Regions from separate parts of the Metallumcola ferriviriculae genome, predicted to be linked through region 2. Evidence: a T-box and tRNA genes for the amino acid it is inferred to sense, from the RefSeq annotation. Region 2 holds a T-box; the other holds one or more tRNA genes.

Region 1 (15,594 bases), 720 kb from region 2:
TAAACCGGCGCTTTTCAGAAATAAGAAAAGAATTTAATTTATAAATATTTTATGTTTAGAAATTTGGTCGGTGCGACCCTAGAAGCGAATTCATCGTCCCAATTCAACAAACTTTGCTGATAGATTGCAAAAAAATAAGACGGCCACAGGCCGTCTTGAGCTCACTTTACATACTTGGTTTTTAATTTTGCACTTATTTCTTTCAGCATGTCAAAGGACCTATCTACTGATTGGGTACCGTCCGAATTTATCAGACAGCATCTTGCCGGAGCAAGCCAGGACCTGCTGATTATTTCTTCAAGGGTTAAGTCAGTTTTGGCAGTTGCATTATCCCATAGGCGTTCAAGATGGGTGCAAAGCTTCTCTACGTTGTTTTCCGCAACTTCTTCGGTGAGAGTGGGAGTAATTCCCCAGCTGATGATGCCCCCGTCCTTGATGAACTTGGTCAGCTCATCCCGATAGCTGGTAAATACATTACCCCATTGCAGCACATCGATAGAAAGTATATCTAATCCGAGATTCAAAAGGAAGGACCAGTCGGGATTACCGCATAGATGCACCCCCTTGGGTCCAGGTAGTTCTGAAAGAAACTTGCGGTAATCTTTTACGGCTTGTTCGGATGAGTAACCGGTAATTGCCATAAAGATCATTTCCAGGCCAGGTTCATCAACCCAGACAAAGGCATTATCATTTTTGGATTTTAATTCGTGGTATTGAGTTTGAATTTTTCTAGCCATCATATCATAGAGTAACTGCCGCACTTCATCATGGTAGATTATTGGGGTTTTAGTCTCGTCGGCAATTTTCAGACCAAAGCTTACCGGCCCGATAATCTGTCCTCTAATCGCCTGAAAATCCTCAAGGTCGTGCTTAAGAAAATTGTGGTAAGCCACGGAATAATCTTCAGACAGTGTCAGTGTCTTTCCTTCTTCCCAGGCCATGATAAAATCAGGCAATTCAGCGTAAAATTTCTCCATCCGGAAGGATATCCGCTGTTCTTCAGTGTCAAGAACAATACCGGGAAAGTCTTCCGATGCTTGAACATACATGTCCTCATAGAAGTCTACCCTTGGCAGCTGGGGCCAGAAAGGGATATCCAGTGTCAGGGCCAGTTTTTGGGCTGTCGCCACATCCTTGTGAGGCAGGATGCCCATGGCAGTAGTCGCTAAATTCCCGGTCAAAGTCATAAATAATTCCTCCTTATTTTTCTACCTCTATGGCCTGGCTCGGACAGCCCTCGGCCGCTTCAATAACTTCATCTTCAAATTCCGGTGGTATCTCATCTACCAACACCTTGGAAACATCACCCTCTAGTTTGAATACATCGGGGCAGATACCCTCACAGGCACCGCAGGCGATGCATAACTCCTCATTTATCTTTACCTTCATCTTTTTACCTCCTCAATATGTATTAAGTGGTACTGCTCTTAATTATATTGTACTTATCATCTATTTTTCCTTCTGTGGGTTTACTCACCGACAGCCTGTGTTCTTTATCACAATATTCCGTGTGTTTGTTGACAGATAATTTTTCGACGATGGTCAATAATAAGGACAAGGGATAGATAAAAAAAATAAAAGGAGCATTCCTGTAATCAAAAAAAATGATCTTTGAAAAAAGAAGTACCTCCTGCTAATATACTAGGTGTCACCGGTCGATGACCCTTAATTCGCAAAGGAGGTACTCCAAAATGAAGTATAACCAAAATTTCAAGATTTCGCAAGTGACCGAAAACACCTTAGTGATTGGAGTGGACATTGCAAAGAGCAAGCACTATGCCAGAGCATTTGATTGGCGAGGGATAGAACTGAGCAAAGTCATTAGTTTTCGAGCAGACAGAAGAGGGTTTAGGCAGTTTAGAGAGTGGGCAGAAAAGATTGCCAGGGATGAGGGCAAAAACAAAATTATCGTGGGTATGGAACCCACAGGACATTACTGGTTCACCTTTGCAGCCGATGCAGATAGCAATCAGATGATGGTAGTGCAAGTAAACCCGTATCACGTTAAGCAGTCAAAAGAAATGGATGATAACACGCCCAGTAAAAACGACCGGAAAGACCCAAGAACCATAGCGATGCTGGTGAAAGATGGGAGATATCTGATACCATACTTTCCCAAAGGTCATTATGCAGAAATGAGAAAAGCCTATGAAATTAGGGAAAACCAATTGCAAAAGAAGTGGGCCATAAAGAACCGCGTACAAAGATGGCTTGACATTTACTTTCCCGAGTTTACCCAAGTATTTAAGAGTTGGGAAGGCAAGGCTGCATTGATGACACTAGAGAAATTCCCCACACCAACAGAGATAGTAGAACTTGGCGCAGAAAAGATACTAGCGGCCTGGAGAGAGAAAGTGAAACGCGCAGTAGGTATTAAAAAAGCAGAAGCACTTGTAAAGATGGCAGAAGAAACAGTAGGAATACAAGCTGGGCTAGAGATGGCAAAATACGAACTTGAGTGCATGCTTCAGGAATATCAGGCAATACGCAACATGTTGGAGATGACAGAACAGAAATTAGAGACATTAGCGTCCCTGATCCCTGGAATGGATAAAGTTTTGCAGATAAAAGGTGTAGGGGTCATAACCGCAGCCGGTTTCATTGCGGAGGCTGGTGATTTATCCCGTTTTAACCACCCAAAGCAAATCATAAAGCTTGCAGGACTTAACGTACGAGAAAACAGCTCCGGCAAGCATAAAGGCCAAAGTACAATTAGTAAGCGAGGCAGGAAGCGATTAAGGTCATTACTCTTCAGGGCAATACTGCCATTGGTCGCAAAGAATAAAGAGTTCAAAGAGATTCATAAGTACTACACAACAAGGCCCGTAAATCCACTGAGAAAGAAACAATCACTCATAGTATTATGCGGGAAATTGATTAGAGTAATCTATGCTTTGCTGACCCAAGGCGTAGAATACAGTCCCGAAAAACTACTTTCGGACATTAAAAGACCAAAAGTAATGACACAAGCAGCATAAAAGACTGCACCGCCAAGGAGAGTGTACCGCAGCCAAGAAAGCTTATCAAGGGCAAGGACTACGTCTCCGCTACGCGGACCCTTGACAACCTTTCATGGCAGCTGGTTAGGGTAGTTAAGCGGTGCGATGGATAAGTATAAACTATTCGTTTTCAATCTTATGATTAGGAAAGACATTGATAAAAGTGAGCCGGATAAGTCAGCAGAAATAATATCCATAGGGCATAGACCCAGCAAAGGAGCATGGCTGACGTCCACCTCATGGGCAGGCTGAACGAAGGAATTTAGGCTACGAGCCAGCGAGACATGGGAGGGTGCGCCCCCGTGAGAAACGTGGATTCCGATGGCCAAAATATGGAAAACAAGGACGTAGTGTAATAAGTGGCAACCCTTATATTCCATATATTTGAATATCTGTAATTTAGAGGCCTGCTTTGCGGAACAAGCTCATTTTTGAAAGAATGAATTTCTAAGAATGAGGGAGAAAAACGAAGAAATTTAAAGATTATAGAGGGAGGTTACCAAATTGCATAAAAGTCATGGAACTTGTGAAGAGTGTCAAATATGCGGTAAAAAGGATGCGACGACGGTGTGTACTTTTATCATTGATGAGAGCGGTAAGAAGGAAACGGACTGCTGGTGTGTATGTGAGGAGTGTAAGGACAAGCTGAAAGAAGGAGTTCATGATTATTACCGGGAAATGATTCGAGAAAGAGCTAATAAAAGAAGAGACGAAGTTACTTCTAAGTAAAAAAAACCGTGGCGATGGCCACGGGTTAACTTTCAATTCGACGAAGTTTACTAATTAGGCGATAAAATTCATCATGATCTTTTCTGTCCAGGGCATGGTCAATTTCATTAAGGATTTCCTGCCGGGCCAAATGCTGCCAAATATACTGCAGGTTTTGTACCATCTCGCCGTCTACATCAGCTTCAATATTAACATGGACACTTTCCTCAGGCAGGGAAGGGCGGTCGGGATATGCCAGACATATATGAATGTATTCATCGTGGGGCAGATTGAGCATGGCTCTATATGCTTCTAGGGATTGACTATAATGCATGCCGTCTATGCGGCAGATAAAAGGAAAGGCACTTGTCCCCTTAGCAGCAATCTGCAATGCATTGTCCTTGTCTGAGATGTCATCCGTAAAAACTACCTGCTCCAGTAATTGAGGATTTTGGCTGATTTTTAATAGCAGTCTCGAAGCCCGCATTCTTTTTAAGCGGAAGTTTAAGAACCACTGGATATACTCTTGTCTGTACTTCAATTTGTTCACTGCGCATCACCTCTTCTGTCAGAAGGAATTATGTATCATTCTAAATTATTAGAGGTTTTTTCTTAATTTCCTTTCGGTAAAGTTTGGCAAAAAGTTTACAAATGTTTTACAATTATAAAAGGAAATAGCGGCGTCAAGCGGAAAATGATTAGTAGTAATGTTCGATGAAGGGGTGATTAAGTGAACCTCAGGGAGCAGTCAGAAAAATGGGAACACCAACATTTGTTACCGAATGCGGCTTTTAGTGATAGGTCAAAGGGGAGGGTAAGGGATGATGAACCCTGCCCAGTGCGCACAGTGTTTCAGCGGGACCGTGATCGGATTATTCATTGTAAGGCCTTTCGGCGCCTAAAACATAAGACCCAAGTTTTTCTTGCACCGGAGGGCGATCACTTTCGTACCCGCTTGACTCATACATTGGAAGTATCACAAATCGCGCGAACTGTAGCCAGGGCGCTGCGGCTTAACGAAGATTTGACCGAGGCCATTGCTTTGGGACATGACTTGGGGCATACTCCCTTCGGTCATGCCGGTGAAGATGCCCTAGATAAGGTTTATCCGGGTGGTTTCGAACACAACCGTCAAAGCTTGAGAGTGGTAGATAGTCTGGAACAGGGGAAAGGATTAAATCTTACTTTTGAAGTGCGTGACGGGATATTAAATCATACCGGTCCTGACCGACCCATAACCTTGGAAGGACAGATTGTGAAAATTGCCGACCGCATTGCCTACATCAACCATGATATCGATGATGCCATCCGTGCTGAAGTCATTCGGGAGGAACAGCTCCCGCGAGAATGCACCGCTATGATTGGAAAGCATCATCGTGAGCGTATCAATACAATGGTGACAGACATGATTATGAACAGCTCAGACAAAGACCGTATATCTATGAGTGACGAGGTATGGCAGGCTACAGATAAATTGCGGACCTTTTTATTCGAAAATGTCTATATTGGCTCGCCAGCTAAAGCAGAGCAGGATAAGGCGGTGCGGATGCTGCAAGCTCTATATCAATATTACAGCGAAAATCCGGACAAACTGCCGCCTGGCTGGGAGCAGGATGGCGCTTCTCAAGCAGCATGTGATTATATTGCCGGCATGACGGACAGGTATGCCATTAAACTATACCAGCAGTTATTCGTACCCAGAGGGTATCACATGTAGGAGAAGATAAAGACTGGAATAAATAAGAAGCAAAACACTCTCTTCGCGGTCAAGCTATTTAGACACTGACTAGGTATCTAACAGGAGTGTTTTGCTTCTTTTGTATATTACCCCAAAGATGCGGCTTTTAATCACGAATTACTATAAAAATAATTTAAAAAACTAGGCTTACGCCAAGACTTTGGCTCAGGGCGGAAGCCTAGTTGCAGTAGCTGTCAGAAAGTTATACCTTCTGATATACAAAAAAGGTGAAACCAAAACGGTTTCACCAAAATTAAAGGGAGGTTTTTGCAAATAATATAGCAACCATCTATCATAGAGTATATCATATAGTGATATACTAGTCACATAGAAACTAATGGAAAAGTGCTAGGACTTGTTCTTTAAAAAGGGACTAAGTAAGGGGAGGAGCACGCCAGTATAAAGGACATAACCAGTGGTTCCTATAAGAAGCAATAGTAGTAATAAAGCCAGGATTTTATCCATAAAATCACCTCAACAGTATTTTTACCCAGGGAATTTAAATTATGCCCCGTCCGTACGTTAAATGAAGTGAAAACAAGTAAAAATATTGTCGATTTTAGGGAGGAGAAATTTTCCTGAGAAAGAATATAACCAGGATGCGGAGGGTGAAGGGTCATGTTTGTAAGAATATTTATCGATGGCGATGCCTGTCCTGTTAAGGCGGAGACAGTTTCCTTGGCAGACGAATATAAGCTGGAGGTAATCCTGGTGGCCAGTGTTTCTCACCATCAACATATGCCGGGAGTAAAGCTGGTACAGGTGGATAATATGCCCGAAGCAGCGGATATTGCTATCGTTAACCGATTGGAGAAAGGTGATATTGTGGTCACTCAAGATTACGGCCTGGCTTCATTGGTGCTGGCTAAGGGTGCATTGGCTCTTTCGCCCCGCGGAAAAGATTTTAACCATAGCAATATTGATATCTTACTGACAGAGAGGCACATGTCTGCTAAGGTTCGCCGGGCAGGAGGTCGAACCAAAGGACCTGCTCCATTTACCACGGCAGATAAGGAACGATTTGCCAGTGCCCTGCGAAGGCTCATTGAGGGCGGCTATTAAGGAAGGAATTAAAAGCTTTGTGGCGAAATTAAAATAAAAGAGCAATTAAAGGTTAATGTGGTGGTCTGCAGTGACGCGGTTTATACCGGAACATACAATAGAAGAAATCAGAGATAGTATTGATATAGTTGCGGTGATTAGGGACTTTGTCGCATTGACGCAGCGCGGTCGAAATTTTGTCGGTCTTTGCCCTTTTCACAGTGAAGATACGCCTTCTTTCACGGTCAGCCCGGAGAAACAAATGTGGCACTGCTTTGGCTGCGGTGAGGGTGGCAATGCCTATACCTTCTTGATGAAGCACGAAAACATTACCTTCCCTGAAGCGGTAGAGCGCTTGGCGGATCAAGCAGGAGTAACCCTTCCTGAACAGGAAGAACCCGACCCTGAAGAAAATAGGCGACATAGCTTGCGCCAGCGAATATATGAAATAAATCGTATCGCTGCACGTTGGTTTTATCGCAATTTGCGTGAGCTCCCTATTGCTGAAAATGCCAGGCGGTACCTCGATAAACGGGGATTAAGCAGGAAAGTCCAGGATAGTTTTGGCTTGGGCTATGCCCCGGATGGCTGGGAGGGTTTGCTCAAACACCTCAAAGAAAAGGGTTTTGAGGTGGAGGATATTTTTCAGGCCGGATTAATATCGGAAAGAAAGGGCCAGAGCGGTCATTACGACCGTTTCCGCAGCCGGATTATATTTCCTATCTTGGATGCGCAGGGCAGAGTTACCGCCTTCGGCGGCCGGATCACCGGAGAGGGCGAACCTAAGTATCTTAATTCGCCGGAAACGCCGGTATTCCATAAGGGACGCATGCTTTACGGCCTCAATTGGGCAGCTAAAACTATTCGCGCTGAAGATCGGGTGGTGATAGTGGAGGGCTATATGGATGTGATTGCAGCCCATCAATTTGGTGCTTTCAATACAGTGGCGTCCCTGGGTACTGCTTTTACCCCCGAGCAGGGGAAATTATTGATGCGCTTTAGTAAAAATATTTCTATTGCTTACGACTCTGATACTGCCGGTGCTAAGGCGACCATGCGAGGTTTAGATATCCTGCAATCTCTGGGTGCTAAGGTGCGGGTGGGTCAGCTGCCGGAAGGGATGGACCCCGATGATTATTTGAGGCGTAAAGGCATCGATGAATTTCAACGGTTAGTTGCCACAGAAGCACTTTCTTTAATCGAATATAAGCTTGCTTTGGCTATGAAGGAGTATGACATCGGCTCCATCGAAGGACGGGTAGCAATAGTTAATTTTCTGGTGCCTGATCTTGCGCGGTTAAAAAGTGCCGTGGAGAGGGAAGAATATATTCGATTGGTTGCTGAGCGGTTGGACCTGTCTCCGGAAGCGGTGCAGACGGAAATTCGCTTACATTCAAGAAATAGCGAAAATAATAGAGTAAAAAAGGATAAAATAGGCAAAAATAGGCATAATGACAGTCTCGTGCGGTATAACGCAGAAACGCCTCGGGTGGGAATGGAACGGCAGCTTTTGCAGCATATTTTACGTGATGCCAGACAGGCTCAGATAGTGTCAAAAGTCATTATGCCTGAAACATTATCCGACGGCGGTGTTAGAGAAGTTTTAAACTTGTTGACAAAGATAGATTACGCCGACGGCGTACAGCCGGCAGTGTTAATGGATAAACTAAGCGAAGCGGGTCAAAAGACCCTTTCTCATGTGATGGTCAGCGACGAAAAACGCTTGGATAAATTCGAGCACCTGTTGGAAAAGTTGAACTTATTTCAGGTAGACCGCATGCTGGAGGAACTGGAGCAGGGCCTGAAAGACATTGAAAAACAAGGCGGATTCATGGATATTCAAAAATTCCTAGTAAAGAGCTTTGTTTTATTGCAGGAAAATGACATTTTAAGAAGAATTAATATCAAACGGCACTAACCCGGAAGGGGGGAAGAGAGATGAAAGAACTGCTGCTAAAAAGCGAGAATATACTAAAACTAGTCGAACAGGGTAAGAAACGTGGCGTCCTAACTTATAAAGAAATTATGGATGCTCTTGAAGGCATAGACCTCACCCCCGAAGAAATAGATGAGTTTTATGAATATCTTAACAAACAGGGTATCGAGGTGCTGCCTGAAGAAGGCGCAGAAGAGAAAGACAAAGATGACGAAGGCAATGATGTAGGCCTGGATCTCTCTGTTCCCGAAGGCGTGGGTATCGACGACCCGGTGCGGATGTATCTGAAGGAAATTGGCCGGGTGCCGCTTTTGACTGCTGATCAGGAAGTGGATCTGGCACAACGCATGGAACAGGGAGAAGAAGAAGCCAAGCGCCAACTGGCGGAGGCCAATCTTCGTCTAGTAGTAAGTATCGCTAAAAGATATGTAGGCCGAGGAATGTTATTTCTGGACCTTATTCAGGAGGGTAACCTAGGCCTGATTAAAGCGGTGGAGAAATTCGATTACCGCAAAGGTTATAAATTTAGTACTTATGCTACTTGGTGGATTAGGCAAGCAATTACTCGGGCTATTGCCGACCAGGCCCGAACTATCCGCATTCCAGTGCATATGGTGGAGACCATCAACAAATTAATTCGTGTGAGCAGGCAGCTGCTGCAGGAATATGGCCGCGAACCAATCCCGGAAGAAATCGCTCATGAAATGGATATTTCTGTTGAGCGGGTCCGGGAAATAATGAAAATTGCCCAAGAACCGGTATCTTTGGAAACCCCTATTGGCGAAGAAGAAGATAGTCATTTGGGTGACTTTATTAAGGACGAAGATGCACCGGCACCGGCAGAAAAAGCATCATTTATGCTGCTTAAGGAGCAGCTGGAGGAAGTACTGGACACCCTTACCGAGCGTGAGGAAAAGGTACTGCGTTTGCGTTTTGGATTAGATGATGGTCGTTCTCGTACACTGGAAGAAGTGGGCAAGGAATTTCATGTCACCAGGGAGCGCATTCGGCAGATTGAGGCCAAAGCACTACGTAAATTGCGTCATCCCAGTCGTAGTAAAAAACTGAAAGACTATTTGGAATAAAATCACTGTTGACCAGCGTGAAATAATGTTTTATAATAGTTTTTGTCTTGAGCGCTCCTCGATAGCTCAATGGTAGAGCATTCGGCTGTTAACCGAAGGGTTGCTGGTTCGAGTCCAGCTCGGGGAGCCAATTTATTTAAGGGTTCACCGCAGGCTTAAGCGCAGGTAAAAAAAGGGTTTGCACTTTTCATCAAATCTTGGTATAATATTTATTGCGCTTCAAAAATTGGGCCTATAGCTCAGCGGTAGAGCAACCGGCTCATAACCGGTTGGTCCCAGGTTCGATCCCTGGTGGGCCCACCAAAACAATTCACATAGCATGGCCCGTTGGTCAAGGGGTCTAAGACACCGGCCTTTCACGCCGGTAACAGGGGTTCGAATCCCCTACGGGTCACCATTAGGGCGATTAGCTCAGCTGGGAGAGCACCTGCCTTACAAGCAGGGGGTCGGCGGTTCGATCCCGTCATCGCCCACCATAAACCACCTTTAAGGTGGTTTTTTTCTCTACTTTAAAGGATTTTTTCTTTATTGGGTATAATACTGAAGATAAGGTAGATGTGGAGGTAATTCATCATGAAACTTTCGCTGCGTTTAAGCACTATTGCAGCATACATCCCATCAGGCAGTAAAGTCGCAGACATTGGTACAGACCATGCCTATTTGCCTGTCTACTTGGTGAAACAGGGTATTTGCCCCGGCGTGATTGCTGCTGATATCCATAATGCCCCTTTTCAGAGTGCGCTGCGTACAGTGGAAAGCTTTTGTCTGGGAGATAAAATATCAGTCCGTTTGGGCGATGGCCTCAAAGTATTGCGTCCCGGTGAGGTAGAAACCATAGTCATTGCCGGTATGGGCGGAAATACCATGGAGCAAATTTTTTCTCGGGCTCCTGAAGTGATTAAAGACGTACGCCGATTGGTGCTTCAGCCCATGACCGATACGGAAAAAATCAGGGAATGGCTTTGGGCCAACGGCTGGATATTGTTGGATGAAGATTTGGTAGCCGAAGACGGCAAACTTTACGAGTTTTTAGTAGCAGAGCCGGGCAGAGAACAACCAAAGGACTCGCTGATCGGGCCCCGGTTGATAGAGAAACGTCACCCGCTGCTAACCAAACTTTTAGAACAAAAAGAGAAACAATTGGCCGGGATACTGGCCGGGGTAAGTAAGAGCACCGACTCGTCTACCCGAGCACAAATCGGCGAATTGCAAGAGCAGCTTGAAAAGATAGAGAAGGTGAAAAAATGGTTGACTGCAGAACAATCTGCGAATTAATTGAAGAATTGGCTCCACCTGCACGAGCGGAGCAATGGGACAATATCGGTCTCCAGTTGGGGGAACCGGATGCCCTAGTGAAATCCGTCTTGGTATCATTAGATATTGAGAGCCAAGTGGTGGAAGAGGCGGTGGCCGAGGGCGTGGATATGATTATCGCCCATCATCCATTTTTCTTTAAACCCATTTCCCATCTTCGGACAGATCAGCCCTGGGGCAGCATGGTTAAAAAGCTGCTAAAACATGATGTGATGGTATATATAGCTCATACTAACCTGGATAATGCTGATGAGGGCATTAATCATTACTTAGCGGATTATCTAGGTCTCAAAAATGCAGCTGTACTGGCTCCTGCTGACGGGCAGAAATTATACAAATTAGTGGTGTTTGTACCTAAGGATAATGTAGATGCAGTGCGTGGAGCCATTAGTGAAGCCGGTGGAGGTTGGCTAGGAAATTATTCTCACTGTACATTTCAGACACTTGGTGAAGGATCATTTAAACCATTAGGCGGAACAAAGCCCTATATCGGTCAGGTAGGGGAGCTGGAACGGGTAGCAGAATATCGATTGGAGACCATCGTATTAGCTGATAAGTTAAGCCGGGTTTTAGAGGCCATGACCGAGGCCCACCCATATGAGGAAGTGGCCTATGACGTATATCCGTTGGCCAATGAAGGCAAACCTTACGGACTTGGTCGCGTGGGCGATTTGGCCGAAGCGGAAAACCTAGAAGCTTTTGCCCGCCGGGTCAAACGAACTCTGGGCTGTGAGCAAGTGCGGGTGGTTGGCGATATCCAACACCCTATGACCAGAGTTGCCGTTTGCGGCGGTTCCGGCGCTTCTTTGGTAGACCATGCCCTACGCCAAAAGGCCGATGTATTGGTTACCGGAGACTTGAAATTTCACGAGGCCCAAGATGCAGTGGCCAAAGGATTAGCTATAGTGGACGCAGGCCATTACGCTACAGAGAGAATTATCGTGCCGGTGTTGGCCAGGTATCTGCAGGAAAAACTAGACAGCACAAAAGTGATTATGTCCCAGGAAAACACAAATCCTTGGCAGCATTTTTAGATAGGAAAGCCCCATGACGGCTCCTATCTTTTTTATTTTTATTTTTATTTTTATTTGGACACACTCCCGGAAATATTTCTTATTTACGGGCTTGAGTTTTTTATAACATAAAAGGGGGAATAATATGAGTGGGTTAGAAAAACTATGGCAGGCGCAGAACAAGCTAAAAGAATATAAGCAGGTCAAACAACAGGCAAAGGATGAAAGCGTGCTGCCTGTGTTAAAGGCGAAGAAGGCCGAACTGGAAAAGAGAATGCAGCAGTTAAAAAGTAAAAAGGAACAGTTAAAACAATTAGAGAAAGAAATTAAGTCTGGCGAAATGAAATGCTCCTCATTAACAGACAAGGTGAAGGAATTACAGTCAGAGCTTTATAACGGTGAGCACAATAACCCTAAAGAGCTGCATGGCTTTGAACAAAAGCTGAAACAGACGAAAGAAGAGCTTTCTTCATGTGAGGACAGAGTATTGGAAATTAGTCAAGAGCAAGAAGATTTATCTAATGCCATTGAAGAAATAAACGCTCGGCTAACCAACGAAAAGAATGCCTACAAAGAACAGGTAAAGGAATACGAGCAGTGGAAGAAAGAAATCAAAGCGCGGCAGGAGAAACTCCAGAAGGAAGCAGATAAGATGATGGGTAAAATTGATGCGGAACTAATGGAATTATACCAACTCAAATCCAAACGCTTGGGTGACATCGTGGTATCTCGGGTGGAAGACGGGTCCTGCAGTGGCTGCCGGATAAATATTTCGCCAATGGTACTTAAGGAAATTAAGCAAGCGCAGCACAAGCATATAACCTGCGAAAGCTGCGGCCGGTTGCTATTTTACAAAGAATAATTAATTCATCGGCTAGTTGACTGCAGCGAAATATTACTGGCAGCAATTACTATTGATTGTCCTTATTAGACCTGTTATACTAAACATCCACGCTGAAAGGCGCGGTATACAAAAATAATAACTAAATAAGCAATTGAGTAAACCTAGTGATCGCAGGTACATGCCGCAAGGCCGTACTTGAGGAAAGTCCGAGCTCCATAGGGCAGGGTGCTGGATAACGTCCAGTGGAGGCAACTCTAAGGAAAGTGCCACAGAAATTAAACCGCCCGGTACTCAGCAGAGTAAGTAAGCTAGATGCAGCAATCATTCAGATGACATCTAAGTTAAGCATCCAGGCAGATGCCGCAGTAGACGTATTCAGCTTATGTTTGCTTACTCTTCTGAGTACCGGGTAAGGATGAAACGGTGAGGTAAGAGCTCACCAGCAGTTAGGTGACTAACTGGCTTGGTAAACCCCACCTGGAGCAAGACCTGATAGGGGGACGCTAAAGGTAGCCCGCTTGTCCCCGGGTAGGTCGCATGAGGTGTTAGGCAACTAACATCCCAGACAGATGATCACTCACGACAGAACTCGGCTTATGGTTTGCTTGATTGCTATTTTTTCTTGTTTTGGGAAACTGGGAGTGTATATCTATACATTAGCCCAGTTTTTTTTATAACAAGGATAAGTTTGTATTTCCTTACCCTAATTCCCCAATTTCTCGCCTACGGGAGTAAATATACCGCTAGCGAATTTGATTTAATTTTTGAAAAGCAAGAAGGAGAACGGAAATTTAAAAGAAAATGAAATTAGACGCTTAGCACAAACATGTGTCTAACATTTGGGGAGCACTTCAGTTATGACAATGCATGTGCTGAATCCTTTTTCGCTACGCTGAAAAAAGAACTTGTACACAGGAGGCATTTTAAGACTCGATCTCAAGCAAGTCTAGTTATTATTGAATACATGATTCATGGTATAACTCCAAACGAATTCATAGTCATTTAGATGACCTGTCTCCGCTTCAATTTGAGCAGCAATACTATGAAAGTCTACGCTTCCCAGCAGCCTAGATCACATTAAAAATGAACTGGCCAGTAATCTTGTGAATAAGAGAGAAAACGAACGCTTTTACGTGTCCGGCTAGCCTATAGCGCTCCAGACAATGTTTAAGCTTGCAGGTCTTTTTAAAAGTGCGAGAGAGGCACACCGAGTTTTTGTTATGATCGTTGGGGATTAAAATATATAGTTGAGTTAATTCGCTTTTTTTCTTGCTTGGAGACAATACAGCAAGCCAAACTATCCCCTGCTTACTCCACATTCAGCGCTGTTATTGTTTAGCGGAACAGCAATGACATACTGTGTGTTAAAATGTAAAAAACATTTGACATCCATTCTTTCAGCCACTATACTGCTTTACATTAGAACCTGGATTCCCGCCTACTCATAACGAGGAGGGTGGAGCAACGCCCAAGCCTATATAGATCTCCTTCTGTTTCTCAAGAAGCTCACCAACACGCAGTTTTTGCCCTGGCGCTTCAAAACATTCGATGACGTCAAGTTTATCTAGGGCACTCTGCAAGGTATAACTTTTGAATAAATCCGTCTCCTGCATCTGCTTTTTGATGTAAGAAAGATAGATGAGAGCCACAAACTCTACAAAAAGTTTACCGTCAAGGCTTTGCTCCGAGGAAACCAATGTGCGGCGCATGTTCAGTCGTTCCTTAAGGTTGCCAAATGCTTTTTCAACCACATCCTTATTGCGGTAGAGCTCCAGCGCGGTAATGGCATCCATTTTTTCATTAGTCAAAAGGGCAAAGAATCCATAATACCGTTTTGCTTTAGTAACGGCATGTTCATTGGCGGTGACCTTTGTCCCTCGTTTTGGCGTAGTTTTCGTCTCGAAATACTTTTTATAGAGGTTTTCATGTTCAGGAACCCTCTTACCTGACTCCAGTTCATGGCGCAGTGCGATTAACTTTCGGTCAAAGGCTTTTTCGTCTTCAGCTGCTTTATCAATGTTGTAATAATAGTGAATGTAGATGCGCCTGGGTTCTGAGAGGGTGTCCCCTTTATACGGACGGTACTGTGTATAAAGCCAATTAGTCTGTACTGTATGGCAATACAGCTCGTATTTCTCGCTATAGTGTTCAAATATACGAAACTTATCGTAGATGAGGTCCAATTCTTTCCTGATAAAAGCGAGGGATATTTTTACGGAGATCAGGAATTTCAAGTGTTCTTTAAAGAGGGCATTGATATTATCTTGACTATAGAAGCCTCTGTCCATAACCAGCTTCACTTTGGAAAAACCAAGGACATCCAAATCAGCAAGTAAATTCTTAATTGTTTTGGAATCAGGAATGTTTCCAGCCAGTTTGCGGTAATAAAAAGGAAGGTTGGACCTTTCACCGAACACTAACGCCAGGTTCAGTTGAGCCAGTGGATCGCTCTCTTTATTCTTGCCGTATTGCACTTGGCGTAGATGTTCAGAATAGCTGGAGATGGAAGTAATGTCATATGCCCAGAACTCCTTTTCTGTCCGCCGTTTCCCTTGCAGCTGAAAGAATTTGTTCTTTGCTTCTTCGGTGATGGATGTGAAGAGTTCGCTGCTTCGCTGGGAGGTTATGTTCTTACCGTAAGGATGCTTATGTAAGCTGCTCCATTTTTCAAAACGATAGAGGGGGTTTTTATCCTCAAGAATCAGGTAATACACAATCGAAAGAATTTGCCAATAAATACTTGGAAAACAGTGTTTCAAATCCTCGGTAATGCTGAGCTTTTCACCAATAGCGTCCAGCAGATACGTTGCTCCGTAGAAGGACCTTGATGTTTGAATAGATGGGACAGGGCCTCTTTGGAGAGGCGCAGGCACTTCTTTCTTTTTCCGGCCTCTGCCGTCTGTCGGGACTATCTCT
Region 2 (15,594 bases):
ACCATCTTTGCGCCTAATGCCATATGTCTTTGATAAAGTGGGGTTCTTTTTAATTTAGTCACTTAGCATCATCCCCTACCTTGATAGTAACTTATACAAAACTGGATTTTTTATTATTTTGCCTGTAAAGCCATATTTTAAACAATTTTTTGGACAACAACTCAACCTAATCTTTTTTATATTTTATGCATAAAGGTACACAAAAAAAACTCCATCCAAAAGAGGACGGAGTTGCTAAAGTTTTGCCGAAGTTCCCTTATAAATTTTTTACAACCGTAGCGCAGCGTTTGCAAACAGTCGTGTGGTCGGGGTCCTGACCCACATAATCACTGAACTGCCAACAACGTTCGCACTTTTCGCCCGGCGCCTGTCCTGCCTGAATAGTTAAATCAGGAACTTCCTGGCTGGTAACTGCATCAGCCGGTGCCTTATCCAGTTGTAAGAGCCTTACATCGGAGACAATAAAAATTTCGGAAAGCCGATCACGGAGCGGCTCCAGGAATTCGTATAATTTGCCGCCGGCATAAAGATTTACCTGCGCATTCAACGAATGGCCAATAACTTTCTGTTGCCGGGCTTTTTCCAATACCTTGGCAACTTCTTCCCTAATACTGATAATCTTAGCCCATTTTTCTTCCAATTGGACGTCAAAATACTTTTCTTCGACTTGGGGCCATGCTGCCAGTTGAACACTAAACAAATCTTCTTCTTTTGGCAGATGCTGCCAGATTTCCTCACTGGTAAAAGCCAACACCGGTGCCAGAAGACGTACCAAAGTATCAATAATTTTGTAAATAGTGGTTTGTATCGCTCTTCGCATATCACTGTCCGGTTCTGAACAATATAACCTATCTTTGATAATATCGAGGTAAAATGAACTCATATCCACCACACAAAAATTGTGCACGGCATGATAAACCACATGAAACTCATAAGTTTCATAAGCATTAGTTACTTTAGCTACCAGCTTGTTAAGACGCATCAGTGCCCAACGGTCCAACTCCGACAGTTTATCATCGGATACCATATCTTTACTCGGGTCGAAGTCATAAAGATTACTTATGATAAATCGGGAGGTATTTCTGATTTTGCGGTATGCTTCTGTCATCTGCTTCATGATATTGGGTGATGCAGCCACATCCCGCTTGTAATCAGCAGAACTTACCCAAAGCCTCAAGATGTCGGCGCCCATTTTGTCGCTTACTTCCATGGGGTCAATACCATTCCCCAGCGATTTAGACATTTTTCTACCCTTCTCATCCACCAAAAAACCATGGGTTAAAACTGCCTTATATGGCGCCTTACCCCGAGTGGCTACTGCTGTTGATAAGGAAGAGTTAAACCAGCCCCGATGTTGGTCACTTCCTTCTAGATAAAGGTCAGCCGGCCATGCCAACTCAGGACGCTGCTCTAGTACCGCTGCATGGCTGGAACCAGAATCAAACCATACGTCCATAATGTCTGTTTCCTTATGGAATTCGCCGTGGCCGCATTTATCACACTTTAACCCTTCGGGTACCAATTCGTTGGCTTCCTTGGCAAACCAAATATTAGAACCGTGTTCGCGGAACAAATCCTGAACATGATTGATGGTCTCATCATTGATAATTTCCTTATTACATTTATCACAATAGAAAATAGGAATGGGCACGCCCCAAGTGCGTTGACGAGAAATACACCAATCACCGCGTTCTGCAACCATATTATGAATACGGTCTTTACCCCATGCAGGTATCCATTGTACCTGGTCAATTTCATCTAACGCATTTTGACGAAAACCGTCAATTGAGGCAAACCACTGTTCGGTTGCCCGAAATATGACCGGATGTTTGCAGCGCCAACAATGGGGATATTGGTGCTTGATAAAAGACAGGTTTAATAAAGCTCCTGCCTGATCCAACGCTTCAGTAACAGCCTTATTGCCTTCATCATATTTAAGTCCGCTGAATTGTCCGACTTCATCGGTAAATCGGCCATTATCATCAATTGGAGATAATATTTGCAGGTTATATGCTTTACCTACTTCATAATCCTCAAGACCATGGCCGGGAGCAGTGTGTACGCAGCCGGTCCCTTGTTCAAGGGTAACATGGTCACCGAGAATAACCAAGGAATCCCGTTCAAAGAGGGGATGTCGACATACGATTCGTTCCAGATCAGACCCCTGGAAATTGCCTACAACAGAATAATCTTCAATGCCGCACTGTTCCATCACCTGCTGAGACAATTCCTTGGCTACCAAAAGCTTTCCTTGGGGTGTTTCCAACAACACATATTCAAACTGTGGTTGAACAGCTATCGCCAAATTAGCAGGGATAGTCCAGGGCGTGGTCGTCCAGATAACTACAAAAGTATTATCTTCAGGGAGAACGTCTAGTCCGTCCTTAACCGCAAACTTAACAAAAATAGACGGAGATTTTTTGTCTTGATAGTCAATTTCTGCCTCTGCTAGTGCAGTCTGGCAATCTGCGCACCAGTAAACCGGTTTTAACCCTTTATAAATAAATCCTTTTTTGGCCATCTCGCCAAAAACACCAATTTGGGCCGCTTCAAATTCCGGAGCTAAAGTAATGTAAGGCCTGTCCCAGTCACCACGTATTCCTAAGCGCTTAAATTGTTCTTTTTGAATTTCAACAAATTTCAATGCATATTCCGTGCACTCATTCCTAAACTCTACAATGCTGGTCTTGTCCCTATCTAACCCTAAGTTCTTAATCGCCTGCTGCTCAATTGGCAGGCCGTGGGTATCCCATCCCGGAACATATGGTGCATCATAACCGGCCATAGAACGGTACTTTACCACCATATCCTTAAGGACCTTATTTAACGTATGACCCAAATGTATGTTGCCGTTCGCATAAGGGGGGCCATCATGAAGAATGAATTTGGGTTTTCCCTGTGATTGCTCCTGCACCTTCTGGTAGATATCTTCCCTTTCCCACATTGCCAGAACCTCTGGTTCACGCTGGGGTAATTTAGCCCGCATGGGGAAGTCGGTCTTAGGTAAATTTAGTGTCTCATTGTATTCCATTTTTCGTCACCTCTTCAGACTTTCGTTTGTTTTTTATTAAATAAATAAAACCCCTCATCCTTTAAGGACGAGAGGTAACCCGCGGTACCACCTTAATTACAGGTATTAGCTAACCTGTCTCTTACCATGCATTAACGGCGCACACCGAAAAACCCTACTTGTTAAATCTTTTCGGGGTTTTAGTTCAGGAGTGATATTGTCCAATGCATGTACCCGGCTTCCACCTTTCCGAGTTCGCTGCAAACAGAGGTATTTGACAACTAGTCTCCTTCATCACTTTTGTCTATAAAATTAGCTATTATTATACCGATAAGAAAAACATAAGTCAAATTCACTCAGTTAAACCACGTATATCTGCAGCAGACACACCCTTAATCTCCAAGGTTTTTGTTCTTCCCTTAAATCCAGCCACCAATTTAACGTTCTTCTTCGGTACAGAAAGCCTATTCGCGAAAAATTCCACACAGGCTTTATTCGCCTCACCGTCCACCGGCGGCGCAGTAAGTCTTAGCTTTAACATATCCTGGTAGACACCAGAAACTTCGTTCTTCGATGCTCTGGGCTGAACCCTAATCCTAAAGCGTACCACATCGTCAGTATGCTCAATATTAAGCACGGTCTATTCCTCCACACTAAGGCTTTGACCCGAGGCAGCTTCCTCCAACAGCTCAATTTGACTGAGCAGCGCCGCTTTGAATTGAGCTTTAAACACTTTGGTCTGCTGTATTAACCTTCGCTGCTCTTCATTTATTTTTGCCGTTTGTGCTTCTGCCGCTGATACAATTTTTTCTCCCTTAAATCTTGCCTCATTATAGAGCATTTCCGCTTCCTTTTCGGCATTTTTGCGCAATTCGTCGGCAGTTTCTTGAGCTAATACCAAAGTCTTATTAAGTGTCCCTTCAAGATCACGGTAATGAGAGAGACTCTCCTCCATTTCAGCAAATTCCTGTTTGAGTCTAAGGTTTTCCTTATATAGCTGCTCATAATCCTTAAGTACTTTATCCAAGAAGTTATCAACTTCCTCTTCATTATAACCGCGAATGGAGCGGCGGAATTCCTTTTCACCAATGTCCAATGGAGTAAGCATCGTGGTTCCCTCCCTTTTTCCCCTCTATTTTCGACAGTCAAACCCCCGATACCTGCTTATGGTATTCTGGTTCAACCTAAAATAACTAAATCCAGCGTTCCAGCACCAAGTGCTGGCGACCTTTCTTACTCTTTCCTTTTATTTCTTTCACCATTACCCTGCCTCTGTTGCGACAGGATATAAGATCCCCCACTTCAACATCCGCCGCTGAGTTAGTCTCAGGTTTCCAATTCAATCGCACTCGCTGCGCCTTGATTTCGCTACTCATTTTGCTGCGAGAAACTCCAAATCCCGCTGCCGCTACAGTATCTAGCCTCATAGATGCTACAGTCGCCGTGATAGTTTTACTTTTGGTCTCAGCAAATTCCAGATTATTAACGCTGCGAATTTCTGTAGTCACCGGCACCTGATGAATACTTGTCAAATTTATATCCGCGTACTGAGCAACCTCCCTATCCATCAATACTTGACACCCTTGTGACATCACAAGCAGGTCTCCCACCATTTCCCGCTTGATCCCCATGGATAATATCGCCCCTAAGAAATCCCGATGGCTGACGTGAATAAAACTAAAATTCCCTTCTATCCACAGGCAGACTATATTAGAAGATAGCTGCTCCTTAGCAATAAATTGAGGTGCTACCACCAGTCGCTTACGTTCTGCAGCAGCATAGCCCCCCAAAAAGTCAAAACTAATATCCGCAATATTTTTTAAAACCCCTACAGCCAACTCAGCGTGATAGGGGTCAAGAAAGTTTGAAATCTGCTCCTTATTTCGCTCAATAGCATTATCCACCAGGTCAAGTAAGCGTATCAATGTTTCGCGTGCTTCTCTATCGTTAATATGTGATAAAAGCTGTTGCCTGTCCAACATTCGTTTCAACACCTCAAACTTTTGTCATTTCTTAAAATAACCTTAGTAATAAATACCTAACAAAATATAGCACCATAATCGCAATAAACGGAGAAAAATCCACTGGCAAAGTACCTCTAGGCATGAGCCGCCTGAAGGGCGCTAAAATTGGTTCAGTAGTTTCGTTAATAAAACGGACTACCGGATGATAAGGATCGGGACGAATAAAAGAAAGAAACACCCTCGCTATTATCAGCCAGTACACCACTTCAAAAGCTATGTCAATAATTAATCTTAAATCAAAAGGCATTTGCTTCACTCCCCATTTAATTCGGCTGCTCGGTTCATGGCTGTGATGACAGCTTCAATCAGTGCCGCGCGCACACCATTTTTTTCCAACGAATACAATGCTGAAATGGTAGTACCGCCCGGTGAGGTCACTGCATCTTTCAACTGTGCCGGATGACTCCCGGTTTCTTTGACCATAGCGGCAGAGCCAATTACAGTCTGTGTGGCAAGTTGTAGGGCCATGTGCCTATCCAACCCGGCCAAGACACCGGCGTCCGCTAATGCTTCTATTATTAAATAAACATACGCAGGGCCGCTGCCACTTAATCCAGTTACCGCATTTAGATACTTTTCTTCAGTAATAACGACCTGTCCCACCGACGACAAAATAGTTTTGGCTTTGGCTGAGTGCTCTTCCGTTACGGTTTCGCCTGGTGCCATTGCGGAAATACCCTGGCCAATAAGGCACGGTGTATTTGGCATAACGCGAATAATAGGTTGTTTGTCGGGCAGCATTTCAGATAACTTATTAATTGTAATACCTGCCGCAATAGAAACCACCAACCGATGAGAAAAGATCTCCCGCAGAGGGCCTACTACCCGCTGCATCAATTGAGGTTTTACTGCTAGGATTACCAAGTCTGCTTGAGAAATTACCCACTTATTATCAGAGGAAACATTTACCCCGTAAACTTCCTGTAAATACTTCTGTCTAGCTTCATTTATTTCTCCAACAAACACATTTTGCTGGGAAATCAGATTACTTGTCACGATACCGCTGATAATGGCTTCCGCCATTTTACCGCCACCGATAAAACCGATGGAATAATCCACGAGCTAACCTCCTTATCCAGAAAAATTATTCATAAATGAAAAAATATTCTTTTCACTTGTTTCTTCATCAAAATGTCCACTGATATCTATATTCTGTGGCATAAACAAGAATATAGCTGCTGACAATTTTTGCATACTCCCTCCCAATGCATAGGTAGAACCGCTAAGGAAATCTACTATCCGCTGCGCCACTTCTTTATCGGTGCTTTCTAAATTCAATATTACCGGCCTACGGTTTTTCAAATTATTAGCAATATCTTGCACCTCGTCAAAAGTTCGCGGCTTAAGAAACACCATCTTCACTGGCTGCTGAGCACTTTGTAAGCTCACTACATTAGCTTTACGATTCCGCTTCATTTCCTGCCAATCCGAAGTGTGTTCTTCCGGTTCGCTGTCATAGTAGTCATCCACGTCATCCTTCTCAAAACCTATAAAGGACAAAACCTTGTCAAGTACTTTATTACCCATATGGCCCCCTCCTTATGTATCTGTACGACTGCCAAATATGGCACTACCAACACGTACCATGGTAGCTCCTTCCTCTATAGCTACCATGTAATCGTTACTCATTCCCATTGACAATATATCCATATCAACACCCGCAAGTTCTAGTTGGGAAATCTCTTCCTTGAGCTCGCTTAGGCGTCGAAATATCGGGCGCGCTGCTTCGGCATCATCATTATGGGGAGCCATAGTCATCAAGCCCCGCACATGTATCTGCTTAAACTTCTGAACCCGCCGTATAAAAGGCAATACTTCTTCAACCGCCATTCCATGTTTACTCTCTTCTTGAGCTACATTAACTTGAATTAACACGGAAATGCATAATTTTTGCGCAGCAGCCCTTTTCTCCAACTCCTTTGCCAAGGACATCCTGTCCAAAGAATGTATTAAGCAGACCTTGTCAATTATGTACTTCACCTTATTGGATTGCAGATGGCCTATCATGTGCCATGATACCGGCGTGGAAACCCGTTCATATTTTTCCCTGATTTCCTGCACCTTATTTTCTCCGAAATGCCTCATACCTAAGCCAACTGCCTCATTTATGGTTTCCACGGGCAGTGTCTTGGTAACGGCGATTAGTTCTACATCCTGAGAACGGCGGCCTGAACTGGTCACAGCCCAGGCAATATTTCCCTTTACGCCATTTAACGCTTCTTCCATTGATGACATACTCCGGCCTCCTACATTAAAGGTTCTCTACAATGAAAATATTTCCTGCTATTTCTTCTGCAGGATTTTTCCCGCATTTGAAGCTACGCGCATATTGGGTTGAAGACCTTTGACTGCAACCTGTTCATTTAATCGTCCAATCACTTCTACCGGGACCCATTGTAAGTTTCCGTCCCTTGCTTGAAAAACGCCGGTCTTGCCACCCTTAATAACTAAAGCCGCTTCCGGCAGAATGATACCGGTATATTTCCTTCCTTGAACTATTACATTCAAACGAGTTTTACCGTCAGCAACACCGGCAGGAGCTTCCAACAGAGCAAGTCGGCGCCCATTGCTATTTTCCAAGCGCTTTATCACCGCACTTTGCACTAAGCCCGTACCTTTAACGGCTAAACTATCCCCTACCTTTAGTGTTGGGTAAAATCCCGATGTTAATTCAATAGCCAAAAACACGGGGCGCAGGTTATTTACAACCCTGGCAATTACCTCACCGCGGCTTACTCTATCGTTATCTCTTGTTCCTGCAGTACGCAGTGTCATTAATTTTTCTAAGTCCATCTGATTTATTAGTTTGGTGTTTGCAGGGACGGCGGATATATCGGTAGAAAGGTTTATAACACCAGCGATGGGCGTTTTCACTGTAAAAACTTTGCTCATACCATTGACATCAAAACCTGCCGCCTGTACTTCAGCTACTGCTGTTCCAACCGGTATCCGCATCCCGTCCTTGACCAAGTAATTAACTTGTCCCGATGCAGGGCTGGGAAGGTTTTCTCCTTCGGCAAATACCAGTGCCTCCACTTGAATACTTTCTTCCAGCGCTCCATTTTGCACGGGTTTCAGGTCAATCATATAACGCTCAACTATTTCTGTGGCATGAAACAGAGTGAATACCGCTATAACAATAAAAATCACTGCCCAAGCGAATTTTCTTCTGCGCTTTTGTTCTTGGTTTCTTTTTCCTCTTTTCATCTATGTCTCTCCCGGTTTTTATAAGTGTGTATTTTCTCTTTGCTTGACTCTCTACAACACATTAGCGGCAATACCAAAGTAAAATTATCTTTCACGCATGATCATAGCTGCCATGCGTCCCGTTTTTCCTTTATCCCGTCGATAAGAAAAGAATAATTCTTCCCGGCAGGAAGTACATAATCCCGTAATGTAAATATTATCCTTTGATAGGCCAACTTCCTGCAAAACTTTGCTATTGGCAGACCACAAGTTGAGCAGAGAATGCTCCTCGTCCTCGGTCTTAAAGATATCATCAACTTCGGAAAATGCCCTATGAAAAGCTTTCACCACCGGTTGGTCAACCTGATAACAACACGGTCCGATGGAGGGTCCGATAATTGCTCTTATATTCTTTAACTGGCAATTGTATGCTTGCCGCATCCGATTGACTGCCGCCGCGGCAATCTTTAGCACCGTACCTTTCCAACCCGCATGGACTACGCCCACAATGCCATTAGTCTCATCCAGCAGAAAGATTGGGACACAATCAGCATAAAATGTAACAAGGGGTAGCCCAACTTCCCGAGTCAACATACCGTCGGTATCCGTTAACGCGTAACTGTAGTCATCACTGCCTTGGCCGGCGTGGCATTTTCCCACGTCCACCAGATTGCTGCCATGAGTTTGCTGGGCTGTTACCCATTTGCTAAGAGGCATATTAACCGCCCGGCCAAGTTGCTCTCTATTTCTCACCACATTATAGGTATCGTCACCGGTGTGCAAACCTAAATTCAAACTCTGATAAGGCGGCTGGCTTACTCCGCCGGTACGACAAGAAAAGCAAGTAAGAATATTATTTATGCCGGTATACTTTATGTATTGAATACCATCAGTTTCACAGAGCATGTGCCCTAACAAATTTACACCATTCCTTTCTGGTAAACCTTGACGAATTTTTCACTACAATATAATATTAAAGCAAAATAACTAAAAATACCAGCACCCCACAAGGTCTTCAAGCCGGAGGGTCAGAGTACGTTCGTAAATCTGGTTAGGTACCAAGCACTTTTACCTTTCCTTATTTAAGGTGATGACTTATGCCTGATAACTTATGGACACACAATCTGGCCCTTTCTGATTTCCTCACCGGCTTAGTTTTCTTCCTGATGGGGTTTGTTATTTTGCTGCAATTCTTTCAATATAATAAGCGAAGCAACTTAAAGCTTATCAGTACTGTCTGGCTGCTAGCTGTCTTTGGCTTGCTGCACGGCTTGGCAAAATGGCTTAATTTCTTTTTAACCTTCATCTTTTTTGATATTACCGCCAACAGTTTTCATACATGGCAAACCATTACCGTCGTTATCACAGCTTTATCCTTTATATTCCTTTATTTATTTGGCGTTGAGCTTTTGGTGCATACCTTTAAACGTTTTCATTATCTTAGATTTACTGCGTTGATTGCCACCTTTCTATGGGCATCAATCTTTCTAGTTTCTTACCATCAGGAAAACCCAGTTTGGTTAAAGCAAAGTACCGCCTGGTCCTATTTCTTGTTAGCTTTTCCCGGGGCGATACTAGTCTCTTTAGCTTTAATAACCCAGATCAAAGATTTCACCAGGTTAAACATCCCGAAACTTTCCAATGCTGTCTACGGTGCCACTGTTTCTTTCACATTATACGCTGTCTCTACCGGAGCAGTTTTCCCCCGTTGGCAGAGTTTTTTCATGACAGCCAAGACCGCAATGACCATCTTTCCGGAGCCCAGCCCGTATATGCAGTTATTACGCGCAGTGTGCGGGATAGGCATGGCCTATTTCATCTTAAAAATTATGCGTACCTTTAATCTAGAGGGAAGTAAGAAGTTGGAGTTGGCAAATATCTCACAAGCTATTCTCGAAGAACGCGACCGTATCAGCAGGGATTTACACGATGGAGTCATTCAATCTCTTTATGGGGTAGGACTTAGTCTGGAGTTAATTTTTAACAAGACAGATCCGTCAAATACCGAGGCCGCCGGTCAATTAAAATATATATTAGATAAGCTGGATGAAACTACGCAATCAATTCGTCAATATATTCAAGGGCTAAGCCCGGTGGAAAAGCATACCTTCACTCTTCAGGAAGCAGTCAGTGCCTTGACCCGCGAATTATCCCAACAGACTAACCTGCAAATCCAGGTTAATTGGGCGGGAGGCAGCGAGTATCAACTAACTACTAGCCAAGTGAATCATATCTTTCACATTGTTCAAGAGGCATTATACAATGCAGCAAAACATGCTAAAGCCACTACCCTGAAGTTAGACTTTAGCACGGACCACAAGCATCTGACCATTTCACTCTTTGACAACGGGGTGGGCTTATCCCACCGAAAGCTCACGGCATCTCAACGGGGTCTGAGGAATATTCAGGAAAGAGCGTCCCTTTTAGGTGGAAATATAGCTTTATCCAGCAAAAATAATCAAGGTACCACTTTAACAATAATAGTTCCTTGGGAGGGTAAACAATATGCACAAAATCAGGCTACTACTGGTTGACGACCATCAAGTAGTTCGTCTGGGATTGAAGTCTCTTTTCGAGGCCTGCGTAGATATGCAGGTTGTGGGTGAAGCAAGTTCAGTAATGGAGGCGATAATAAAGGCTGCGCAGATTAATCCCGATGTAATCATTATGGATGTGCGACTGCCGGATGGAACAGGAGTTGATGCGTGTAGAGAAATTCGTCAAGCTAACCCTGAAGCCAAAGTAATCATGCTTACATCTTTTGCCGATGACGAAGCATTGTTTGGCTCCATTATGGCGGGGGCTGAAGGGTATGTTCTTAAGAAGATTTGGAGCGGACAACTGGTAGATGCGGTGCGCAAAGTGGCAGGGGGGGAATCCTTATTGGACCCGCAAGTGACTGCCCGAGTACTGCAGCAGTTTAAAAATATGGCAGCAAATAACGATGAAGCAAATGAAGAAACAATTGCCCAACTGACTAAACAAGAAAAAAAGGTTTTAGCTCTTTTAGCGGAAGCCAAAACCAATCGTGAAATAGCCCATTCATTGTATTTAAGTGAAAAAACCGTACGCAATTACGTCAGCAATATCTTTCGTAAGTTAAATCTTAAAAATCGTGCTGAAGCGGCACTTTTCGCCAAGCAAATGAAGGATTAGTTACCAATAGAAAATCATTGCGGTAGCAAAGGTTGTTATTACGGCCAGATAAAATAGAGAAGCCACTGCTAATCCAAAGTACCCTACTGTTTTCTCCCCAAATTTCTCTGCGCCGGCGGCCATTCCAAACATGATTGCTAGAACGTCCATTTTATACACCTCCTTGGGTCTCTCAGGACTCCACCTCTAGGCTACCACAGGATTAATGGCTTTGGGATCTACCTCTAATGGGTTTAAGTCCTCAAGCTCCCTCTCCAGGGCTGCCGCCTTTTAGGCTGTGCCTTTGGGAAGGTTCCTTGATATAATTATACGAAAGTATTCAGAATAATTAAACAGGACAAATGTCCCAAATTACAGGGACTGTTGACACCTTTAATGGTTAACTCATTCGCCACGGTGCAAGAAAAGGCAGCAAAAAGCGGTACTCACGAAACAAGTACCGCTTCACCTAACTCTAACGAATGTTTAACTTCAATTATCCGTTGGTTTCTTGAGCCACGAAAGGGCAAACCCAGATCTTTTTGGTCTTTAAGGTAAGGGCCGTCCACCAAAAAATCACTTACAGCCAGCAGCCGTCGGTAATCATCGTTAATTTTACTTAGAGCAACCAATTCCTCAAAAAGAAAGCCAGTATAAGTAAAGATATCATGACCTTTTCCTAAATTTTTTAGTTGTTCCCCCAGTTCGGCCAATGCCCCTGCCTGATAAAAAGGCTCCCCACCAGAAAAGGTTACTCCTCGTATCAACGGTGCTGCTTTAACCATTTTTATTAAGTTTTCAACCGTCTCCACCTTACCCCCGTTGGGGTCATGGGTATCGGGATTATGACATTCAGGGCATCCATGTGGGCAGCCTTGGGAAAAAATAACCAGGCGTATACCAGGCCCATCCACTACACTTTCCCGCACAACCCCGGCCACTCTAATTCGCATTAAAAACGCTCCCTTGCTTTATGTGGAATGCTGTATCATCGGCCGCCTACAAATGAGAAACGCGGTCTTCAAGTTCAGCTCGTTTGGCATCATTAAATCTATCAACCGTGCTAAAATAACCCGTGATGCGCCTGACCCTTTTGATTGCCTGGGAACCGCAAACCGGACACTCATCTTGGTCAATTACTCCCAAGTGGCTGCAGCTAAGACAAAAGTCAATGGGGAAATTAATACCCGCATAACCCATATCATTGGCAGCCATATGTCTGATGATGGTCTCAATAGATTCAGGGTTATGCACCGGCGGTGCCTCTAACTCAACATAGCTTATATGCCCCGCGCTGGTGAACTTATGATAAGGTCCCTCCTTGGCCACCTTATCAAACATGTTGATAGCATAAGATACCGGTACATGGAAGGAGTTAGTATAGTATTCTTTGTCAGTAATTCCCTCTATAATACCAAACTGTTCCCGGTCAATGTCCACAAAGCGTCCTGAAAGACCCTCTGCCGGTGTTGCCAGCAGGCTGTAATTCAAGCCATAAGCATCAGCAGCAGCATCTACCTTTTGACTCATGTGGGCAACAATTTCCAACCCCAGTTCCTGGGCTTGATTGGACTGACCGTGGTGTTCCCCAATGAGACCGATCAAGGTTTCCGCAAGGCCGATAAAGCCAATCGAAAGAGTACCGTGTTTGATAGCCTCTTCTATCCTGTCCTCCATCTTTAATTTATCCGAATCCAGGTAAAGGTGCTGCCCCATTAAAAATGGCATATCTTTCACCTTCAAATTTGCCTGGATGCGGTAACGATGATAAAGCTGACGTGCAACCAGATCAATGGCTTTATCTAGACTCTCGTAAAACTTGTCTAAATTACCTTTGGCTTTGATGGCCAGTCTGGGCAGGTTGATAGTAGTGAAGGAAAGATTTCCTCTTTTCTCCGTTATTTCCGATCCCACTTTGTTGGACATCACCCGGGTACGACAGCCCATATAGCTTACTTGATCACCATAAGTACTGTTGAATGAAGAATCCATAAAGCTAAATGTTGGATTCATCCGTTTTGCCGCCACCCTTATCGCTAATTGAAACAAATCAAAGTTGGGGTCTCCCTTTTCAAAGTTTATACCCTTTTTTAACCGAAAAATTATATTGGGAAATATTGGGTTCTCCCCATGCCCAAGACCTTTTTCATAAGCAAGCAGCAAGCTTCGGGTTACCTTTCTGCCTGCTTCAGTTTGGTCAGTGCCAACATTAAGACTACTAAAAGGCACTTGGGCTCCCGCCCTGCTATGCATCGAGTTTAAATTATATATTAATGCCTCCATGGCCTGATAGATCTCTTCATCCGTTGCATCGGCTACAAAAGGTGCAATATCCCGATCGAAAAAGGGGAAAGATTGTCCGCCGTGCATATCATTCTGGGAGCTCTGAAGTATTATGGCTGCCAAAGCTGTTGCAGATGCAGCCCTTTTGGGAGGGCGGATAAAACCATGGCCGTTATTAAACCCTTTGCTCAGTAATTCCCCCAAGGGAATTTGGACACATGTGAGGGTCTTTCCATAAAAATCTAAGTCATGCATATGTATATCACCCGTACTGTGGGCACGTGAAAACTCTTCCGGTATTAAACGAGAGAGATAATAAGATTTACTGGCAGCACTGGCAATCTGCAGCATCTTAGCCGAAGGTGAATTGCTGACATTGGCATTTTCACGGTTTGTTTCCACTAAGATGGATTCCACTGCATCCATTAAATCTGTTCTGGCATCACGAATACGGGTACGCTTGTCCCGATATAGTATATATGCTTTGGCGGTACGGGCATGTCCCTCTTCAATTAAAATCTTCTCCACAGCATCCTGTACATCCTCAACCGAAAATATGTCCCCGTTAAAACTAGATTTTAAATGCTTCAGTACCTCTATAGTTATCTCCATAGCAGTTTGCCGGTCCTCGCCCCCTTGTGCTTCAGCAGCGGAAAAGATGGCGTTAGTAATCTTCGCTTCATTAAAATCTACCACTCTGCCATCTCTTTTCATAACCCTTTCAAACATTAATAGCCCCTCCCTGGAAAATTATTTATCGTTTTTTAATAAAGCTTCCAATTCCTGCCTAAACGTATTTAAATCTTTAAACTGCCGATAAACCGAAGCAAATCGCACATAGGCAACTTCATCCAATTGCTTAAGTCTGTCCATTACTAATTCACCCACAACTTCGCTGGATACTTCTCGCTCCATGGAATTAAGCAACTCCCGATCGATTTCGTCTACTGCCTTTTCCAACTGTTTGGTTGGAATGGCCCGCTTTTCGCAAGCCTTTATAATTCCCCCCAGAAGTTTACTCCGGTCAAACATTTCTCTGCGCCCGTCCTTTTTTACCACAACCAACGGAACCGCTTCCACCCGTTCGTAGGTAGTAAAACGTCTCTCACATTCCAGGCATTCCCTGCGTCTGCGTATGGCACATCCCTCTTCAGCTGGACGAGAGTCAACAACTTTAGAGTCTGCAAAACCACAAAAAGGACACTGCATCGCCAAACCTCCCTTAAATAACTTGAAATACGACAAACATGAGCCAATAAAAAAAGGATATTAATCCCACGCCGCGAAGCTATTTTATTGTTGACAACAATAGACTAAATGGGAAATCATCCTTGCAATACAAAATATTGTGTTGTAATCTATTATATTCCACTAAATATAGGGTGTCAAGATGCCTGAAAAATTATCAAAAACAAAAATAGCACCTTTTAGGTGCTTAGATTTTTTATCTGCTCCATTATTCCTCCCGGTCATGTTTGGGGTCTACGAAATTTTGCATTTCTACTAATATTACATCCACCCCAACTTTAAAAATGTGCTTCCACTCAATAGCAATGTCTTCATTTCTTCGCAAAAACGATAGAAACCGATTTTCCCCCGGCAAGATTAATGATTTTATTCTACCCGCATCCAAATCTAATTCTATATCCTTGATATAACCTAAACTGCGACCATCTGCCACATTGATGACTGTGCGGCTGCGTAATTCGGAAATTTTCACCATACTAGTAGTCACCCCCATGTCCTTTAATTATATTTATATGCAAAAAAGTAAAAATAGTGCATAAAAAAAACATGGCTTCCGCCATGCCTATTCAATCTTCCTATTTCGTTTTCACTTCTTTCCTGCTCAGACGATGCTGCCCATTTCCTTTTAATAATTCCAGCACTTTGAATCTGACCTTAATATTCTTTTGATTTTTTCCTCCGGTAAAGGCAGGTAATACATCCTGCGAA

What was found. The T-box of region 2 lies ahead of ileS (isoleucine--tRNA ligase). A T-box ahead of a tRNA ligase gene usually reads a tRNA of that ligase, here a tRNA-Ile.
Region 1: it encodes a tRNA-Ile, which carries the amino acid that the T-box ahead of ileS (isoleucine--tRNA ligase) is inferred to sense. The anticodon was not compared.

The regions. Positions count from the first base shown of each region.
Region 1 covers NZ_CP121694.1:1,129,611-1,145,204, forward strand. The annotation lists gene MFMK1_RS05700 (uroporphyrinogen decarboxylase/cobalamine-independent methonine synthase family protein) at 162-1,187, opposite strand; gene MFMK1_RS05705 (ferredoxin) at 1,201-1,389, opposite strand; gene MFMK1_RS05710 (IS110 family RNA-guided transposase) at 1,692-2,978, shown strand; gene MFMK1_RS05715 (hypothetical protein) at 3,504-3,728, shown strand; gene MFMK1_RS05720 (YpiB family protein) at 3,754-4,257, opposite strand; gene MFMK1_RS05725 (deoxyguanosinetriphosphate triphosphohydrolase) at 4,438-5,424, shown strand; gene MFMK1_RS05730 (YaiI/YqxD family protein) at 6,064-6,507, shown strand; gene dnaG (DNA primase) at 6,578-8,404, shown strand; gene rpoD (RNA polymerase sigma factor RpoD) at 8,425-9,507, shown strand; tRNA gene MFMK1_RS05745 (tRNA-Asn) at 9,563-9,637, shown strand; tRNA gene MFMK1_RS05750 (tRNA-Ile) at 9,736-9,810, shown strand; tRNA gene MFMK1_RS05755 (tRNA-Glu) at 9,829-9,904, shown strand; tRNA gene MFMK1_RS05760 (tRNA-Val) at 9,908-9,983, shown strand; gene MFMK1_RS05765 (tRNA (adenine(22)-N(1))-methyltransferase) at 10,081-10,782, shown strand; gene MFMK1_RS05770 (Nif3-like dinuclear metal center hexameric protein) at 10,752-11,855, shown strand; gene MFMK1_RS05775 (zinc ribbon domain-containing protein) at 11,980-12,696, shown strand; RNA gene rnpB (RNase P RNA component class A) at 12,831-13,290, shown strand; gene MFMK1_RS05785 (IS3 family transposase) at 13,505-13,684, shown strand; gene MFMK1_RS05790 (hypothetical protein) at 13,669-13,749, shown strand; gene MFMK1_RS05795 (IS1634 family transposase) at 14,121-15,594, opposite strand, start outside.
Region 2 covers NZ_CP121694.1:1,852,211-1,867,804, reverse strand. The annotation lists gene gcvT (glycine cleavage system aminomethyltransferase GcvT) at 1-62, opposite strand, end outside; gene ileS (isoleucine--tRNA ligase) at 257-3,031, opposite strand; T-box leader at 3,092-3,314, opposite strand; gene MFMK1_RS09365 (DUF167 domain-containing protein) at 3,363-3,647, opposite strand; gene MFMK1_RS09360 (DivIVA domain-containing protein) at 3,651-4,118, opposite strand; gene MFMK1_RS09355 (photosystem II electron transport protein, Sll1252 family) at 4,204-4,992, opposite strand; gene MFMK1_RS09350 (YggT family protein) at 5,024-5,281, opposite strand; gene proC (pyrroline-5-carboxylate reductase) at 5,287-6,057, opposite strand; gene MFMK1_RS09340 (cell division protein SepF) at 6,106-6,561, opposite strand; gene MFMK1_RS09335 (YggS family pyridoxal phosphate-dependent enzyme) at 6,574-7,269, opposite strand; gene MFMK1_RS09330 (biotin/lipoyl attachment domain-containing protein) at 7,318-8,241, opposite strand; gene pgeF (peptidoglycan editing factor PgeF) at 8,326-9,138, opposite strand; gene MFMK1_RS09320 (sensor histidine kinase) at 9,318-10,754, shown strand; gene MFMK1_RS09315 (response regulator) at 10,726-11,376, shown strand; gene MFMK1_RS09310 (hypothetical protein) at 11,377-11,526, opposite strand; gene nrdG (anaerobic ribonucleoside-triphosphate reductase activating protein) at 11,802-12,308, opposite strand; gene nrdD (anaerobic ribonucleoside-triphosphate reductase) at 12,355-14,367, opposite strand; gene nrdR (transcriptional regulator NrdR) at 14,389-14,847, opposite strand; gene MFMK1_RS09290 (YlmC/YmxH family sporulation protein) at 15,095-15,361, opposite strand; gene spoIIR (stage II sporulation protein R) at 15,462-15,594, opposite strand, start outside.